DNA from 2 places in the Psychrobacillus sp. Z16_25 genome. Region 1 is predicted to be linked to the other one. Evidence: a T-box and tRNA genes for the amino acid it is inferred to sense, from the RefSeq annotation. Region 1 holds a T-box; the other holds one or more tRNA genes.
The links. A T-box is a leader RNA that pairs with one kind of tRNA and senses whether it is charged. The one in region 1 lies ahead of serS (serine--tRNA ligase), so its partner is inferred to be a tRNA-Ser.
Positions count from the first base shown of each region.

Region 2: it has a tRNA-Ser gene. The T-box ahead of serS (serine--tRNA ligase) is inferred to sense a tRNA for this amino acid. The anticodon was not compared.

Region 1 is NZ_JBXEOV010000033.1:941-9,248, forward strand. It holds gene guaB (IMP dehydrogenase) at 1-1,355, shown strand, start outside; gene AC1VU3_RS17375 (serine hydrolase) at 1,498-2,832, shown strand; T-box leader at 3,043-3,251, shown strand; gene serS (serine--tRNA ligase) at 3,304-4,578, shown strand; gene tadA (tRNA adenosine(34) deaminase TadA) at 4,600-5,070, opposite strand; gene AC1VU3_RS17390 (glycosyl hydrolase family 18 protein) at 5,146-6,282, shown strand; gene AC1VU3_RS17395 (deoxynucleoside kinase) at 6,389-7,021, shown strand; gene AC1VU3_RS17400 (deoxynucleoside kinase) at 7,022-7,690, shown strand; gene AC1VU3_RS17405 (GNAT family N-acetyltransferase) at 7,798-8,308, shown strand, end outside.
Region 2 is NZ_JBXEOV010000021.1:23,631-31,938, reverse strand. It holds gene AC1VU3_RS15735 (branched-chain amino acid ABC transporter permease) at 1-253, opposite strand, end outside; gene AC1VU3_RS15730 (branched-chain amino acid ABC transporter permease) at 261-1,145, opposite strand; gene AC1VU3_RS15725 (ABC transporter substrate-binding protein) at 1,206-2,360, opposite strand; tRNA gene AC1VU3_RS15720 (tRNA-Gly) at 3,250-3,323, opposite strand; tRNA gene AC1VU3_RS15715 (tRNA-Asp) at 3,328-3,403, opposite strand; tRNA gene AC1VU3_RS15710 (tRNA-Ser) at 3,421-3,513, opposite strand; gene AC1VU3_RS15705 (vWA domain-containing protein) at 3,790-5,211, shown strand; gene AC1VU3_RS15700 (DEAD/DEAH box helicase) at 5,294-6,826, shown strand; gene AC1VU3_RS15695 (YqhG family protein) at 6,842-7,618, shown strand; gene AC1VU3_RS15690 (SAM-dependent methyltransferase) at 7,749-8,207, shown strand.

The DNA of each region.
Region 1 (8,308 bases):
AAAAGATTAAATTAAATATCCCGGTGATTAGTGCAGGTATGGATACAGTTACTGAAGCGAAAATGGCTATTGCTATGGCTCGTCAGGGCGGATTAGGCATTATCCACAAGAACATGAGTATCGAAGAACAAGCAGAGCAGGTAGAAACAGTAAAACGTTCTGAAAATGGCGTTATTACAGATCCATTCTATTTAACTCCTACGCATCAAGTATTCGATGCAGAGCATCTAATGGGTAAATACCGTATTTCAGGTGTACCAATTGTAAATAATGAAGAAGAATTGCGGTTAGTAGGAATTATAACGAATCGTGATTTGCGTTTCATCCAGGATTACTCTTTACCAATCAACGAGGTAATGACAAAAGAGCAGCTTGTTACCGCTCCTGTAGGAACCACATTAGAGGACGCCGAAAAAATTCTACAGCAATATAAGATTGAGAAATTACCGATCGTTGATGATAATGGAATTCTAAAAGGTTTAATTACGATTAAGGATATTGAAAAAGTAATTGAATTTCCAAACGCTGCAAAAGATCAGCATGGTCGTTTACTTGTTGGAGCTGCTGTAGGAGTGACAAGTGATACGATGATTCGAGTAGAGAAGCTTGTAAAAGCACAAGTAGATGTTATCGTAATTGACACTGCACATGGTCATTCAAAAGGTGTTATAGATACAGTGAAAAGCATTCGAAATGCATATCCTGATTTAGATATCATAGCAGGAAACGTAGCTACTGCAGAAGCAACGAAAGCTTTGTATGAAGCGGGAGCTGATATTGTAAAGGTCGGTATTGGACCAGGTTCTATATGTACTACTCGTGTTGTTGCGGGTGTAGGGGTTCCTCAAATTACAGCTATCTATGACTGTGCGACAGAAGCAAGAAAAGCTGGAAAAGCAATTATTGCAGACGGAGGAATCAAGTTTTCTGGAGATATCGTAAAAGCTCTTGCTGCAGGTGGACATGTTGTCATGCTTGGAAGCTTATTAGCTGGTACAACAGAAAGTCCAGGTGAAACAGAAATCTTCCAAGGTAGACGTTTTAAAGTATATCGTGGCATGGGTTCTATTGGAGCTATGGAAAAGGGATCGAAGGATCGTTATTTCCAAGAGGATGCAAAAAAATTAGTTCCAGAAGGAATCGAAGGTCGCTTGCCATACAAAGGACCACTTGCTGATACAATTCATCAGCTACTTGGTGGGGTAAGAGCAGGAATGGGTTACTGCGGTACTGGTACATTAGAGGAGCTTCGTGAAAACGCTCAATTTATTCGTATGACTGGGGCTGGCTTACGTGAAAGTCATCCGCATGATGTACAAATCACAAAAGAGGCACCAAACTACTCCATTTCATAAAAAGTAAAAGAGATAACGAACTTTTAGCACCCACCGGTCGTCCTCATATAGGCCGAATGGGTGCTTTTTAAATCCACTATGCTTTTTATGGACAAAGTATGATAAAATGGGCAATGATAAAATTAAAGATGGAGGTACAACAGTGAATAAAGTTTGGAAAACATCGATAGTGAAGTGGCTTATACTTCCGATGTTCCTAGTTTCTTTTGTATTTGGATTTTCTCTTAATGCAAATGCAGAAGATAACCTAAATTTGAATGTAGATGCAGCTATTCTAATTGACGCGGACTCTGGAAAAATATTATATGAAAAAAATGCGGACACGCCTCTTGGAATTGCAAGTATGACAAAAATGATGACAGAATACCTTCTTTTTGAAGCAATTGAAGAAGGAAAAATTTCATGGGATCAACAATATTCAGTTAATGAATATACATATAAAATTTCTCAAGATAGACGTTTAAGTAATGTACCATTACGTGAGGATGGTGCGTACAGTATTCGTGAATTATACGAGGCAATGGCAATTTACTCTGCAAATGGAGCTACCATTGCTATTGCGGAAACAATTGCAGGAACAGAAGATAATTTTGTTAAATTAATGAATGAAAAAGCAGCTGAAATGGGCTTGGAGGGTGCAAAGTTTGTAAACTCTACCGGCTTAAATAATGCTGATTTGCAAGGAATGCATCCAGCTAGCACAGGGGCTTCTGATGAAAATGTAATGCCTGCAAGCTCGGTGGCACGATTAGCTTATCTATTATTAAAGGATTATCCGGAAGTGTTAGAAACAACAAAAATTCCTAAGAAAACCTTCCGTGAAGGGACAAGCGACGCAATTAAAATGAGCAACTGGAACTGGATGTTACCTGGGCTAGTGTATGAGTATGAAGGTGTAGATGGCTTAAAAACTGGTACGACAGATTTCGCTGGACACTCTTTCACTGGGACTGCTACAAGAAACGGAATGCGTGTAATTGCAGTTGTGATGAAAGCAGTAGATGCTAATGGAGAAGGATCCTATGAGGCGCGTTTCGATGCTACAAGAGCATTATTTGATTATGGTTTTTCTCAATTCACAAAGGTAGATCTTTTTCCAGAGGGATATCAAATTCCTGGTAATGAAACATTAGAAGTTTTAAAAGGGAAAGAAAAAGAAGTAGCTATTGCAACAAAAGAGCCTATTTCCATGATGATCAAGCCAAGTGAAAAAGATCTGTACAAGGCTATTTTTGTCCCTACTAATGAGACAATAGAAGCTCCTATAGAAAAAGGGACCGTAGTGGGGAAAGTAAAAATAGAAAAAACAGAAGGCACGGACTATGGCTATATAATGGACAATGGTACTGATGTGGACGTAGTGACAACTGAATCAGTAGAAAAAGCTAGCTGGATTAGCTTGATGTTCCAAGGGATAGGTAAGTTCTTCAGTGGTCTGTGGTCAAGTACGACAGACTTTATAAGTGGCTTATTTTAAAAACTTAGGGTTATGGATATTTCCATAGCCCTTTTTTATTTGGTTAAGAAAAGAAAATTCTTTTATTTGTATGATTCCTTTATATTGCTTGGCTTTCTCCTTGTTTTATCTGAAGTGCCTCTATTAGCTCCTCAGGGAAAAAGGCTATTTTTCGAAGGATTCACTTGCCAAAACTTCAAACGTATAGTAAAGTATGAGTAATTTCATGAACTAAAAACGATGATAGGAAGCAGTAGCAAGTAAGTTTTTTGTAGAGAGTCAGCGGCTGGTGGAAGCTGATAGAGGCCCTTGTGAATCCGTCCTTGAGTTGCATAGCTGAATGAGTAGGCTATGGCCGGTTGAAAAGCCGTTATTTGACAAGCGGACTTACGAAAGTGAGTCAATCAGGGTGGTAACGCGGGTATGCTCTCGTCCCTTTTGGGGATGAGGGCTTTTTTGTCGTTTTTTTTACTAATTAAAGGAGGAATATTCATGTTAGATGTAAAATTTGTTCGAGATCATTATGAAGAAGTAAAAGCGAAGCTTGCAAAGCGTGGAGAAGATATCTCAGAATTTGATCAGTTCCAACCACTTGACCAAAAGCGTCGTGACTTAATTGCAAAAACAGAGGTATTAAAGGCAGAACGTAACGAGGTTTCTCAAAAAATCTCTCAAATGAAACGCAATAAGGAAAATGCGGATGACCTAATCGTTCGTATGCGTGAGGTTGGAGATGAAATTAAAGGGCTAGACGAGGAGCTAAGAGAAGTAGAAGAAAAGTTTGAGCATATGATGATGCGTATTCCAAATGTTCCTCATGACAGTGTGCCAATTGGCGATTCTGAGGATGACAACGTAGAAATCCGCAAATGGGGAGAGGTTCCGAACTTTGACTTTGAAGCAAAAGCACATTGGGATATTGTAACGGACCTTAAGATTGTTGATTTTGAACGTGCTGCTAAGGTAACAGGAAGTCGTTTTGCATTCTACCGTGGGTTGGGAGCAAGATTAGAGCGTGCTTTACTAAACTTTATGATGGACTTGCATTCTGAAGAACATGGCTATGAAGAGATGCTTCCACCGTATATGGCAAATCGCACAAGCTTAACTGGTACTGGACAGCTTCCAAAGTTTGAAGAGGATGCATTCTTGGTAAATGAAGAGGATTATTTTTTAATTCCAACGGCAGAGGTACCAGTTACAAACTTCTATCGTGACGAGATTTTAGATGGTGACCAGCTGCCACAAGCATTCACTGCTTACAGTGCTTGCTTCCGTTCTGAGGCGGGATCTGCAGGAAGAGATACTCGTGGCTTAATTCGTCAGCATCAATTCAATAAAGTGGAGCTAGTACGCTTTGTGAAGCCTGAGGAATCTTATGAGCAATTAGAGTTGTTAACAGGACATGCAGAGAAGGTATTACAGCTGCTAGGCTTACCATACCGTGTATTATTAATGTGTACTGCAGATCTTGGCTTCACGGCTGCGAAAAAGTATGATATTGAAGTTTGGCTACCAAGCTATGGAGAATATAAAGAAATTTCTTCTTGCAGTAACTTTGAAGACTTCCAAGCACGCCGTGCAGGTATTCGCTTTAGAAGAGAGCAAGGTGCGAAGCCAGAATATGTGCATACATTAAACGGAAGTGGTCTTGCAATCGGTCGTACAGTAGCTGCTATCTTAGAGAACTATCAGCAAGCGGACGGCTCTGTAGTAATTCCAGAGGTCCTTCGTCCATATATGGGTGGAAAAACTGTAATCAAGTAAAAAAAAGAACCATTAGCGTGTTCAAACACGTTTTTGGTTCTTTTTTTTCGCTCTTAACTCTCTAAAAAAATTTGTTAACAACTCGCCACATGCTTCCGCTAAGACACCCTCTGTGACTTCACAAGTATGATTAAATCGATTATCTTGTAGCAGGTGATATAGGGAATCAACACAACCAGCCTTCAAGTCCCTTGCACCGTATACTACTCGAGGAATACGTGATTGTAGGATGGCTCCTGCACACATAGGACAAGGCTCTAACGTAACATACATAGTAGTATCTTCTAAACGCCAGCTACCTACCTTATCACAAGCTTCTTGGATAGCTAGCATCTCTGCATGCGTGGTTGCATTTTGAGTTGTTTCTCGAAGGTTATGTCCTCTTCCAATAACCTCTTCTTCATACACAATAATTGCGCCAATCGGCACCTCACCCATTGCTTCCGCTTTTTTTGCTTCTTCTATTGCTAATGTCATGTATTTTTCATCCATTGGAGTCAACTCCTCTCGCATATTTTAGCATGTTTTGTAGATGGTATGCATAAGGTAATGCGAAGGAGTGATAAATTGATTTACGTAGTGAAACAAGGCGACAGCTTATATTCTATTGCGAAACAATTTAATACGAACAGTGCTACCCTTGCTTCTATTAACCGAATAGAAGATCCAGATGTGTTGGTGATTGGGCAGGCGTTAGTATTACCAACAACCCCAAGTGCTAGCAGACCACAAATCGAATCTAACTTATATGTAGAATGGTATACAGAAGTTCCATCAAATCAGGTAATTCAGCAGGTCGAGGATGTAGCGGCATATCTAACTTATATGATGCCGTTTACTTATGAAGTGAAAAGGGATGGAACGCTCAAGCCCCTTAATTGGGGTACACTAGGGGAAATTGCTCAAGCAAACCAAGTCGAGACAGTGGTTGTGATTGCAAACTTAGAAGAAGACGCATTCAGTGATACATTAGCCCATGAGATATTTACAAATGAACAGGTAAAGAGACGTGTGTTTACAGAAACGGTAGCAGAGGCAGAAAGAAGAGGAACCAAGCATATTCATCTGGATTTTGAATATATCATGCCCACGGATCGGGAAAACTATGTCGCTTTCTTAAGAGAATTTAAAGCGTTTGCTCCTAGTTATACTTTTTCTGTTAGTTTAGCTCCAAAAACTAGTGCTAATCAGAAGGGCAAATGGTATGAGGGGCATGATTACAAGGCTATTGGCGAGATAGTGGATTTTGTTGTTATTATGACGTATGAGTGGGGGTACAGCGGTGGTCCACCGATGGCTGTTTCTCCAATCGGTCCTGTAAGAAACGTGTTAGAGTATGCGGTTACAGATATACCAGCCAATAAGATTTTAATGGGACAAAATTTATATGGGTATGATTGGACACTTCCCTATAAACCGGGGAATCCTTTTGCGAGAGCCATTAATCCTCAGCAAGCTATTCAAATTGCTAGAGAAAGAAATGCTGCAATTGAATATGACACAAAGGCTCAGGCACCTTTCTTCCATTACTGGAGAGAAGGGAAGGAGCATGAAGTATGGTTTGAGGATGCAAGGTCCATACAAGCAAAGTTTGATTTATTAAAGGAACTGGGTTTAAGAGGTATTTCTTATTGGCATAGTGGCTTTTCTTTTCCGCAAAACTGGTATCTGTTAAATGACAATTTCCGAATTAGAAAAATTTAGGGTCTCGTTGTCTTTCTTTGGAAAGACAATTAGGCTCTATTTTTCATTTTCTAGCTATGCTAAAATAAAGGGTACGATTTGAAAAATTATAGTGAGGTTAAAGCTAATGTCTATTCCATTTATCACAGTAGAAGGTCCCATCGGGGTAGGAAAGACTTCCCTAGCAAAGGCGATTGCTGATACATATCAATTTGAATTGCTTAAGGAAATAGTGGACGAAAATCCATTTCTAAATAAATTCTATGAAGACATTGCAGAGTGGAGCTTTCAAACGGAAATGTTCTTTCTGTGTAATCGTTACAAACAGTTAAGTGATATTGAAAAAAAATACTTATCACAAGACAAGCCAGTGGCAGCTGATTACCACATATTTAAAAATTTAATTTTTGCCAAACGTACTCTAAATTCAAATGAATATAGCAAGTATGAGGATATCTATCAAATACTTACGAAAAATATGCCTGTACCTAATATGGTTATTTATTTGGATGCAAGTATTGACGTATTAATGGATAGAATTGATATGCGAGGAAGAGAATTTGAGAAAAAAATTAGCCAAGCTTATTTAGAGCAGCTTTCTGAAGATTATCGTATGTTTATCGATGATTTTGAAAAGAGCCATCCACATATACCGGTTTTACGCTTTAATGGCGATGAGATAGACTTTGTAAAAAACAGTAAAGATTTAGAAAATATCTTAGAAAAAGTTGATGCAACACTGCATAGAAGGAGTTTATAGATGAATTTAAGAGAAAAGTACGGTATTCCATCAAATGCTGTTATCACAATCGCAGGTACAGTAGGAGTAGGTAAATCTACGATGACAAAAGCATTGGCGGATGCATTGAATTTTAGAACTTCATTTGAGAAAGTAGATTCCAATCCATATTTAGATCGTTTCTATGAAGACTTTTCTAAATGGAGCTTCCATTTGCAAATCTATTTTTTAGCGGAGCGTTTTAAGGAGCAAAAAAGAATGTTTGAATATGGTGGAGGTTTTATTCAAGACCGCTCTATCTACGAGGATACAGGAATTTTTGCTCAAATGCATAAAGAAAAAGGGACAATGGAACCGGTGGACCATGAAACGTATACAAGCCTTTTTGAAGCAATGGTTATGACTCCATACTTTCCACATCCAAATTTGTTAATCTATCTAGAAGGATCATTAGATGATGTCATTGACCGTATCCATGAAAGAGGTCGACCTATGGAGCAGCAAACACCACTTTCCTATTGGGAAGAGATGCATGGGCGCTATGAAAAATGGATTGATGGCTTTAATGCTTGTCCTGTTTTAAGATTAAATATTAATGATTACGATGTGCTTCAAAATCCACAAGATGTAGAAGCTATTGTAGAACGAATTGGGCAGTTTATGGCACATACAACTTCATTACTAAAATAATAAGAAACTCTACGAGCCGATCCAATGATTAGCTCGTAGAGTTTTTCTATTTTTAAAAAGGAATAGATGGTTGAAAAAAGAATATATGATATAGAGGGGGGAGAAGATTGGAAGGAATAACTATTCGCAATGCAACTGAAAATGATGCAGAGCAAGTAATTTTACATGTAAGACAAGTGCTCAAAGAGAATGCTGATTTTATGGCAACAACATTAGAAGAATTTCATCCAACGCTAGAGGAAGAAAAAGAGTGGATTCGTCTACATGGGGAGCGGGGGCTCATGCTAGTAGTGGAAAGTGAAGGAAGAATTATTGGCCTTTTAAACCTCCAGCTCTCTGCTAGAGAAAAGTTTAAGCATCAAGGGATGTTTGGAATGAGTATTCAAGAATCATTTACAGGTAAGGGGATTGGCAGCTTACTTATCAAGAGGATGCTTGACTGGGCGAAAGAACAGGGAACTATCGAAAAGATATCGCTAGAGGTCTTCTCAAATAATAAGCGAGCGATACACTTATATGCTAAGAATGGTTTTAAGGAAGAGGGAAGAAGAGTAAAACAAGCGAAACTTCGCCCTGGAGAGTATGTGGACGATATATTGATGAGTAAGTTCATTGGAT
Region 2 (8,308 bases), on a different contig from region 1:
GGGCAGGAATTCCAATAATGATTCCTATCACTCCTGCCGCTAGTGCACCTATAATCACCGTAAGATAAAGAGGTAGTTCAAAATGTAAGGTTAGTAATGCGGATGTATAGGCGCCAATTCCCATAAAGCCTGCACTTCCCAAGGACAATTGTCCAGAGGATAAGGTTATGTAAATGCTTAAACCAAGCAAAATGTTAATGAGTATGAACCCTATAATCTGGAGATAGTAGGGATTTAAAATTTCTCCTAGCATGAATTGATCACCTTCCTACCTCTGCAGTTTTCTTACCAAAAATTCCTTGTGGTCTTACTAAAAGAATGACAATGATAATCAAAAAGGCTACTGCATCTCGGTAACCGGAATCACCATAGGCAACAATCATTGTTTCAGATAGACCTAAAAGCAGACCTCCAACCAGAGCGCCTTTTACGTTGCCCATTCCACCAAGGATGATAATGGCTAGACCTTTAAGTCCCATGGACAGCCCCATTTGTGGGTTAACAGAGTTAAATGCCATTCCAACTAAGATTCCTGCGATTCCTCCAAGGGCTGAAGCGAGAATAACGGTAGTGGTAATCGTTCTCTTAGTATTAACACCTAGTAAGCTAGCAGTCTCTAAGTTTTCAGCTGTTGCACGTAAAGCTTTACCAGCCTTTGTTTTTGCAAGCCAATAGGTGAATAAAATCATTAATGTAATAGAAATAACAAAGATTAAAATTTGTACCAAATAGATAGTAATATCACCAATCTGGTATTGGATTTGCGCAAAGGGATGACGAAAAGGATGGTTTCCTGCACCAAAAAGATGGTGGGTAAGGTTCTCTAGAAGAATAGAAACCCCGATCGTGCTTATTAAAGGAGCAAGATGAGAGACTCCTTGCTTACCACGAAGAGGTCTTAGTGCAATTCGTTCTAACAAGTACCCTAAAATCACTGTGACAATGATGGCAGAAAGAAATGCTATCCATAGTGGAAGTCCTAATACGCTTGTAACCAATACTCCTATGAAAGCACCAACCATGAATATTTCTCCGTGTGCCATATTAATAATACCTAGCACCCCGAAGACAAGTGTGAATCCAAGGGCAACAATTGCATAGATGCTTCCCAGTGTGATTCCATTAATTATTTGTTCTAATAGCAAACATCTCACCCTTTCAAAATAAGGTAAGGGTGCAACACCCTTACCTGCTGAATTCTATTATTACTCCTCGAATAGCTGGAACTTCCCGTCTTTAATAACTAATACAGTAGGATCCATTACGACGTCTCCAACCTCATCAAAGGAAATTTTCCCCAAAATACCTTCCAAGTCTTTGGTTTCCGCAAGCGCATCACGTAATGCATCGCGATCAGCTTTTCCTGCATTTTTTAAGGCATTTGCATAGATATACAGCGCGTCATACGCTTGAGCTGCGAATTGGTCTGGCTTGTGCCCGTAAGCTTCCTCGTATTTCTTTACAAAGTCTTGCACTCTATCATCTGGTTTCTCGGCAAACCATGGTGTAGCTACGATTAAACCATCTGCAGCTTCTCCTGCAATTTCAATTACTTGAGGAGAGTTGAATCCATTTCCTCCTACAAAAGGTACGTCAATGCCCATTTTTCTCGCTTGATCCATAATAACTGCACCTTCGTTATAAAGAGCAGACGCTAGAATTAAATCTGGATTTAAATCCTTAATTTTTGTAAGTTGTGCATTATAATCAGATTGTCCTTTTTGGAACGTTTCAATAGTTAAGATATCAAGACCCATATTTTCAGCTTCAGCCTTCATGGTGTCGAATCCGGACTGTGTAAATAAGTCGTCGTTTCCATAAAGGATTGCTACCTTTTTCGCTCCATACTTGTTTACTGCTTTTTCTAGAGCAGCTGGTATAGCAAGAGATTCGGGAATGGAGTTACGGAAAACGTAATCTCCTATTTGCGGAATACCTGCAGCTGTTGTAGAAGTTCCCATAATAGGAATTCCGTTTAAGTCTGCTTCAGGACCTACTACATTCATCTCCGTACTAAGAGTTGGTCCGATAATTCCCACAATATCATTATCGCTCATTAATTTTTGCCCAACTGATAATGCTTGCTCCTGCTTACCGGCAGAATCTTCAATGACAAGCTCAATCTTCACTTCGCCTTTCTCGTTAATTTCTTCCAAGGCTAGTTCTAATCCGTTTGTAATAGCTTCTCCATAGGCAGCACCAGATCCAGTCATGAAAGAGATAACGCCTAACTTAGCTGACACAATTCCATCGGAGCTCCCGTTCTCTTCATTTGCCGAATCTCCAGCACCACAAGCCGCTAGTAAAAGTAACATCATGATGGAACCCAACAAATATATCCATTTAACCCCTGTTCTCATTGAACATCCCCCCTAAATTTTGAAATATTGTAACCTATCACTATATTAAATCTATTGTTTCGATACGTAAAGATATTATTTAGAATAATTAAAATAATTAGACTAATATAGTATATCGCAGTTTAAAGATCCTTTGAATCTTGTATATAGGTTTAGTTTCTAGAAAGGTTGTTATAGAGAAGGATTTCTGTTTTTGGATACATGAAGGTTCTATTAGAAGGTAATGATTTTTAGTAAATGGACTTACTTTTGTTCGAGAGAATTTACTCTCGTTCAAGAGAGGAATATTCTCGGATAGCTGTTGGTTACTATCGGATAAGGACGATTTATTCTCATTCAGCTAGAATACTCTCGTTCAGTGGGCAATTACTCTCGAAAAAGGTGATTTTATTCTCGGGTGTTCTAGGCTAGATATATCCCGGTAATCTCCTATCCGGAAACTGTTTTAGGTGAAACTGTTATGTTGAAGGGCATGGTCAATGTATGCAGGTCATATGGAAAAGGGCGAGATCCAGAAGCTTTCCTCTGTCATAGGCATTATAAAATTTACTCTCGTTCAAGAGAAGAATACTCTCGGATAGGGGATGGTTACTCTCGTATGGGCGTGGCTTACTCTCAGATAGGGACGATTTATTCTCATTCAGCAGGAATACTCTCGTTCGGTGAACAATTACTCTCGGATGGCCCCCATTTACTCTCGTTCAGCCACCCCTTACTAGTTTGATTTATGCTAATATGTTTAACGGCAGATGGAGTATATCCACAGAGTACATGGTGGAGTAATAAGTAAAGCAAGTTATCCAGATGTGGATAACTTGCTTTTTTATAGAGGATTGAATAAAAAATAAAACCGACTGATTTGCATCAGTCGGCTGGATTATTATTTGTTTGGAGCGGGTGAAGGGAATCGAACCCTCATCATCAGCTTGGAAGGCTGAGGTTTTACCACTAAACTACACCCGCAAAATGGCGGTCCCGACCGGGATCGAACCGGCGATCTCCTGCGTGACAGGCAGGCATGTTAACCGCTACACCACGGGACCTATTTTATGAAAATAAATGGAGGAGGAAGAGGGATTCGAACCCCCGCGCGGTTTGACCCGCCTGTCGGTTTTCAAGACCGATCCCTTCAGCCAGACTTGGGTATTCCTCCAAATGTATAAGTTGTTTACGTGACAACATAAAATAGTATATTGCTTTTTTAAGAGAAATGCAATGTTTTTTTTAAAAAATATTTTGGTATTTTTTTCATGATTTTCTCATCGATATATAGAAACGCACAAATGGTTATGCATAGTAATCATGCGTTTTTTGTGACTTTTATCTTACACTGTGATAGTTCCTTGCGCTTATTTTAAAAAGGTGATGAAACATATACTTTTATTACCTCGTATGGAAATAAACACAATCTAAAGAGGTGGCCATAAGTATGAAGCACTTTATTTTATTATTAGCAATTCCATTATTCTTAGCTGGCTGTGTACAGAAAGAGTCGGAAGCAGAAACTAAGAAAGAGATTGAGCCGGAAAATGCTTCGGTGGAATCCTCTACAAAAGATTCTAATGAACATATAAATCCTGCCATCTTAGAGAAGATTCAAGAAGTGGTTATACCCACGACTATTGAAGAATGGCATGCCTCTAAGGCAGGCGTTTTTGCTTTAGATTACCCTTTTGAGCATGAGACCTCTAAATTCCCAAAGGACTCAAGGGAATTAAAGCAGGAGGAGCTTGAAGAGCTGAGGGCAGTGACAAAAGAAATGAATGATACACAAACTCTCTATAAGATGCTTCGTTATTACTTTGCCAGCAATGCATCAGAGGGGCTGCTGGAGGAACAAATTAATTATGCAGCGGAATTGACAGAGCCGTATCTTCCTGACCCATACAAAGAGCATTCTGTTACGGCAGAAGGAAATGCTGTGCCGTCTCGGGGAATATTACTTTTAGATGCGAGCTCTAGCATGCTTCTATCTGTAGAAGGTAAGCAAAAAATGAGTATTGCGAAGACTGCCGTTAAGCGTTTTGCGAGTACCATTGGAGAGGAAAGTGAGCTTTCTTTATATGTCTATGGGCACGCGGGAACACAGGCAGACAAAGATAAACAGTTATCCTGCTCGCAAATAGATGAAGTATATCCTCTTCAAAAATATGATCAGCAGAAGTTTGATTCAACGGTTGATGAAGTGAAGGCAAAGGGCTGGACGCCACTTGCAGAGGCAATTCGAACAGTCTATGAGGCGAATAAAAACTATGAAGGCTCTATTACTGTGTATATTGTAAGTGATGGAGCGGAAACTTGTGATGGAGATCCTGTAAAAGAGGCGGAAAGCTTTACGATGGATGGAGAAAATCGCAGGGTAAACATCATTGGATTTAATGTAGATCAAAAGGGTGAAGACCAGTTAAAAGCGGTAGCAGCTGCTGGGAATGGAGAATACCTATCTGCTGAAACGCAAGAAGACTTGAAGATTACCATTGAAGAGAAATGGATTATTCCAAGCAGCACAGATGTGATTTATAAAAAAATCAATGGAAACGATATTTGGGCAGCTTCCAATGCCAAATATAATGTAGGACAAAACTTTATTAAGCTTCAATCAATCATAGCAATTGAAAGTGCACGTATTAGAGATATGATAATTCTGTTAGAAGAGGAAGCAATCTTTACAAAGGAGCAAAGGGGTGAGCTCTTAAAGATGGCGGGGGAACAACAACAGCAGCTTTATAAGCTAAATGATGAGCTCAAGCAATTAAAAGATGATGAGGTTGAGAACCAGTATAACAGCATAAAAGAGAAGATTGAGGCTTGGGCAACAGAGGTAGAAAAAATTAGAGAGCAACAAAAATAATATTACCAGCCGTTTAATAATCATACACATCTCGATTTAGGGCAATCTACCACTAAAATAGTTGCCGCGAGGTGTGTTTTTTATGTTGATAGAACGACCGTCTGATTGGAAAGAAGGATTTTTAAAACGAATAGATCAAGTAGAGCCGTGGGACAGCTGGTCTCTCTATAATATGAGCTATGATATTGCAAAAAATAATCTGATTACAGAATTTACTGGTCTACAGTCTCCAAAGTATTTGCCAAATCTCACCCCGTTAAAGCACCAGTTAGAGGTAGCGGAAATGGTCATAGAGAGAATGAACGGAAAGGCAATTCTCGCTGATGAGGTGGGTCTAGGAAAGACAATTGAAGCAGGTCTTGTGCTAAAGGAATATCTTATCCGTGGCTTAGTGAAGAAAGCATTGATTTTAGCACCAGCCTCTCTTATTAATCAATGGGTTCAAGAGCTGAATGAGAAGTTCTTTATTCCAGCAATTGCTTACAAAAAGAGCTATTCGCTTGACTGGTCGGATATTGTAATCATGAGTATGGATACGGCGAAGAAAAGTCCTCACAAGGAACTGATTTATGAGCAGGACTATGACATGATTATTATTGATGAGGCGCATAAGCTGAAAAATCATAAAACAAAGGTATATGAATTTGTTCAAGGCCTAAAGAAGAAGTTTTGTCTGCTATTAACTGCTACCCCTGTTCAAAATGATGTGTTTGAGCTCTTCTATTTAATTTCGCTGTTAAAGCCGGGACACTTAGGTAATTTCGAGGCATTTCAAGAGTCCTTCTCTGTGCGCAAGCGTACGGTGGAGCATGAGGAATATCTCAAGGAGCTAGTGAATCAGGTGATGGTGCGAAATCGAAGACAGGATACTGGGGTGGAGTGGACAAATAGAAAGGTAGAAATTATACCGATTCGTTTTTCGGAAGAGGAGCGGGCGGTCTACGATATGCTGTTGGAATTGAAGGAGGTCTCCCCTGTCTTCTCAGGTGCCTTTTCAATGATTACGCTCCAAAAGGAGATGTGTAGTAGTAAAGAAGCAACCTGTCTGACGTTAAACAACATGCTTCCAAAGTGTACAGGTAAGGAAGAGATAGCATTTGTTCAGAGTTTAATGCAGAAAATGATGGGTCTACAGGTGAATTCAAAAGCAGAGAAGGCATTGGAAATTATCCAGAACGCGAATGATAAGGTCATTATTTTCACCGAATATCGAGCAAGTCAAATCTACTTACAATGGTATTTGAGTACAAAAGGAATCTCCAGTGTTTTATTTAACGGGAAGTTTAATAAAAGCAAGCGAGACTGGATGAAGCAGCTATTCCAGAATAAGGTCCAGGTATTAATAGCTACGGAATCAGGTGGAGAGGGTATTAACCTTCAATTTTGCCACCATGTGATCAACTATGACCTTCCTTGGAATCCGATGAAGCTCGAGCAACGGATTGGACGTGTGCATCGGTTAGGACAAGAGCATGATGTGCATATCTACAATCTTGCCATCCAAGATACGATAGAGCAGCATATTTTAGATTTACTTTACGAAAAGATTGGTGTGTTTGAAAAGGTAGTGGGAGAGCTAGACGATATCCTTTCTACGTATAAGAAATCTATATAGAAAAGGAGGGAGAGTATGTATCCACAACAAGTGCACAATTATCTTCAAACTCTCTTTCAAGAAACAGGATGTCTCATTTTGACAGAGCATCCGCATTACCTAACTGTTCAGTTGACCGTCGATATGGACAAGAAGGTAATGAATCGTCCTTATTATTGGCAATATATAGAGAGCTCGGGAGGCGAACCAAACCCTGCTCAGCTCACCCTCATTACAGACAGATTGAGTCTTCAAGGGGACATTAGGGGAGAAACTATTCACTTTGGGTCTCCTAGGTTAAATTTACTCTTTAAAGCAACCCGAGAGCTAGGCTCCTTTGTACAAATGTATGAGGTCGCTAGCGATAAAATGGAGACAATCCGTACCCCTTGGCTCGCTGTAAACTATAAGGTTTCTTATTACTGTGACCAGACGAAGGAAATGCTTCATTCGTTAGGAGTGAACCTTATGACAGGGATGGTTGAAGAAAATTTTCAAGATAGGCTGAGAGAGCTTCGGCTCGATAGTAAGCCTGCCGGTAATATATTCAACCTCCCTTACGTGATTAAACCTAGCAGGGCGTTGGAAAGATTAGAGGAATTTGTCGAGCAAATGATTTTACGCGATGATCATGCATGGGCCGAGGAAGCAAAGGAAAGATGGCGAAGGGATTTAGAGGTACTGGAGTACTTTTATGTAGATGTAGAAGAAAAACCAGAAATCTATGAGCTGGAGAAGAAGGCAATGGAGGAGCAGTATAGTCCCCGTATAAAAATGGAGATCATCAATGGTGGTTTATTTTATTTAATTTAACATATGGGAGCCCGAGTTATTGGGCTTCCTATTTGTTATATTAGAGAAACTTATGGATTTGTATAAGGAATCGGTATTTTCTATCTTGCTTAAGCCTTTGTTATGATAGCGATAGATAGGGGGATGAAATATGGAATTTTCTATTCAACCGATAGCATTTGTAAAGAACGATAGAGCGGACATTGTCGACGATAACTGGGGTTCAGTCTTGTCAAAAATTGAGCTAGCAGAAAGTATTCTAGAATCTTCATTAAAGGGCATACAGGAATTTTCCCATTTAGAGATCATTTTTTATTTCAATCAGGTAAGCGATGGCGACATCCAGTATGAAGCGAGACATCCAAGAAATAACAATGAGTTTCCGGAAGTTGGGATATTTGCGCAGAGGGGAAAAAATAGACCGAATAAATTGGGGGTTACTATCGTGGAGCTTCAGGAGGTAAAAAATCGATCCTTACTAGTAAAAGGATTAGATGCTATCGACGGAACACCAATCATAGATATTAAACCTCTAATGAAAGAGTTTCTCCCTAGAGCAGAAGTTAAACAGCCTACTTGGTCGAGCTCTTTAATGAAAAACTATTGGTAAATGCAAGAGGACATGATATTTTGTTATCAATTTGTGATGTCCTCTTAATCTGATTTACTTGTTTTGAAGAGCCTGTACATTTTCTGTGTGAAACGGAGAGC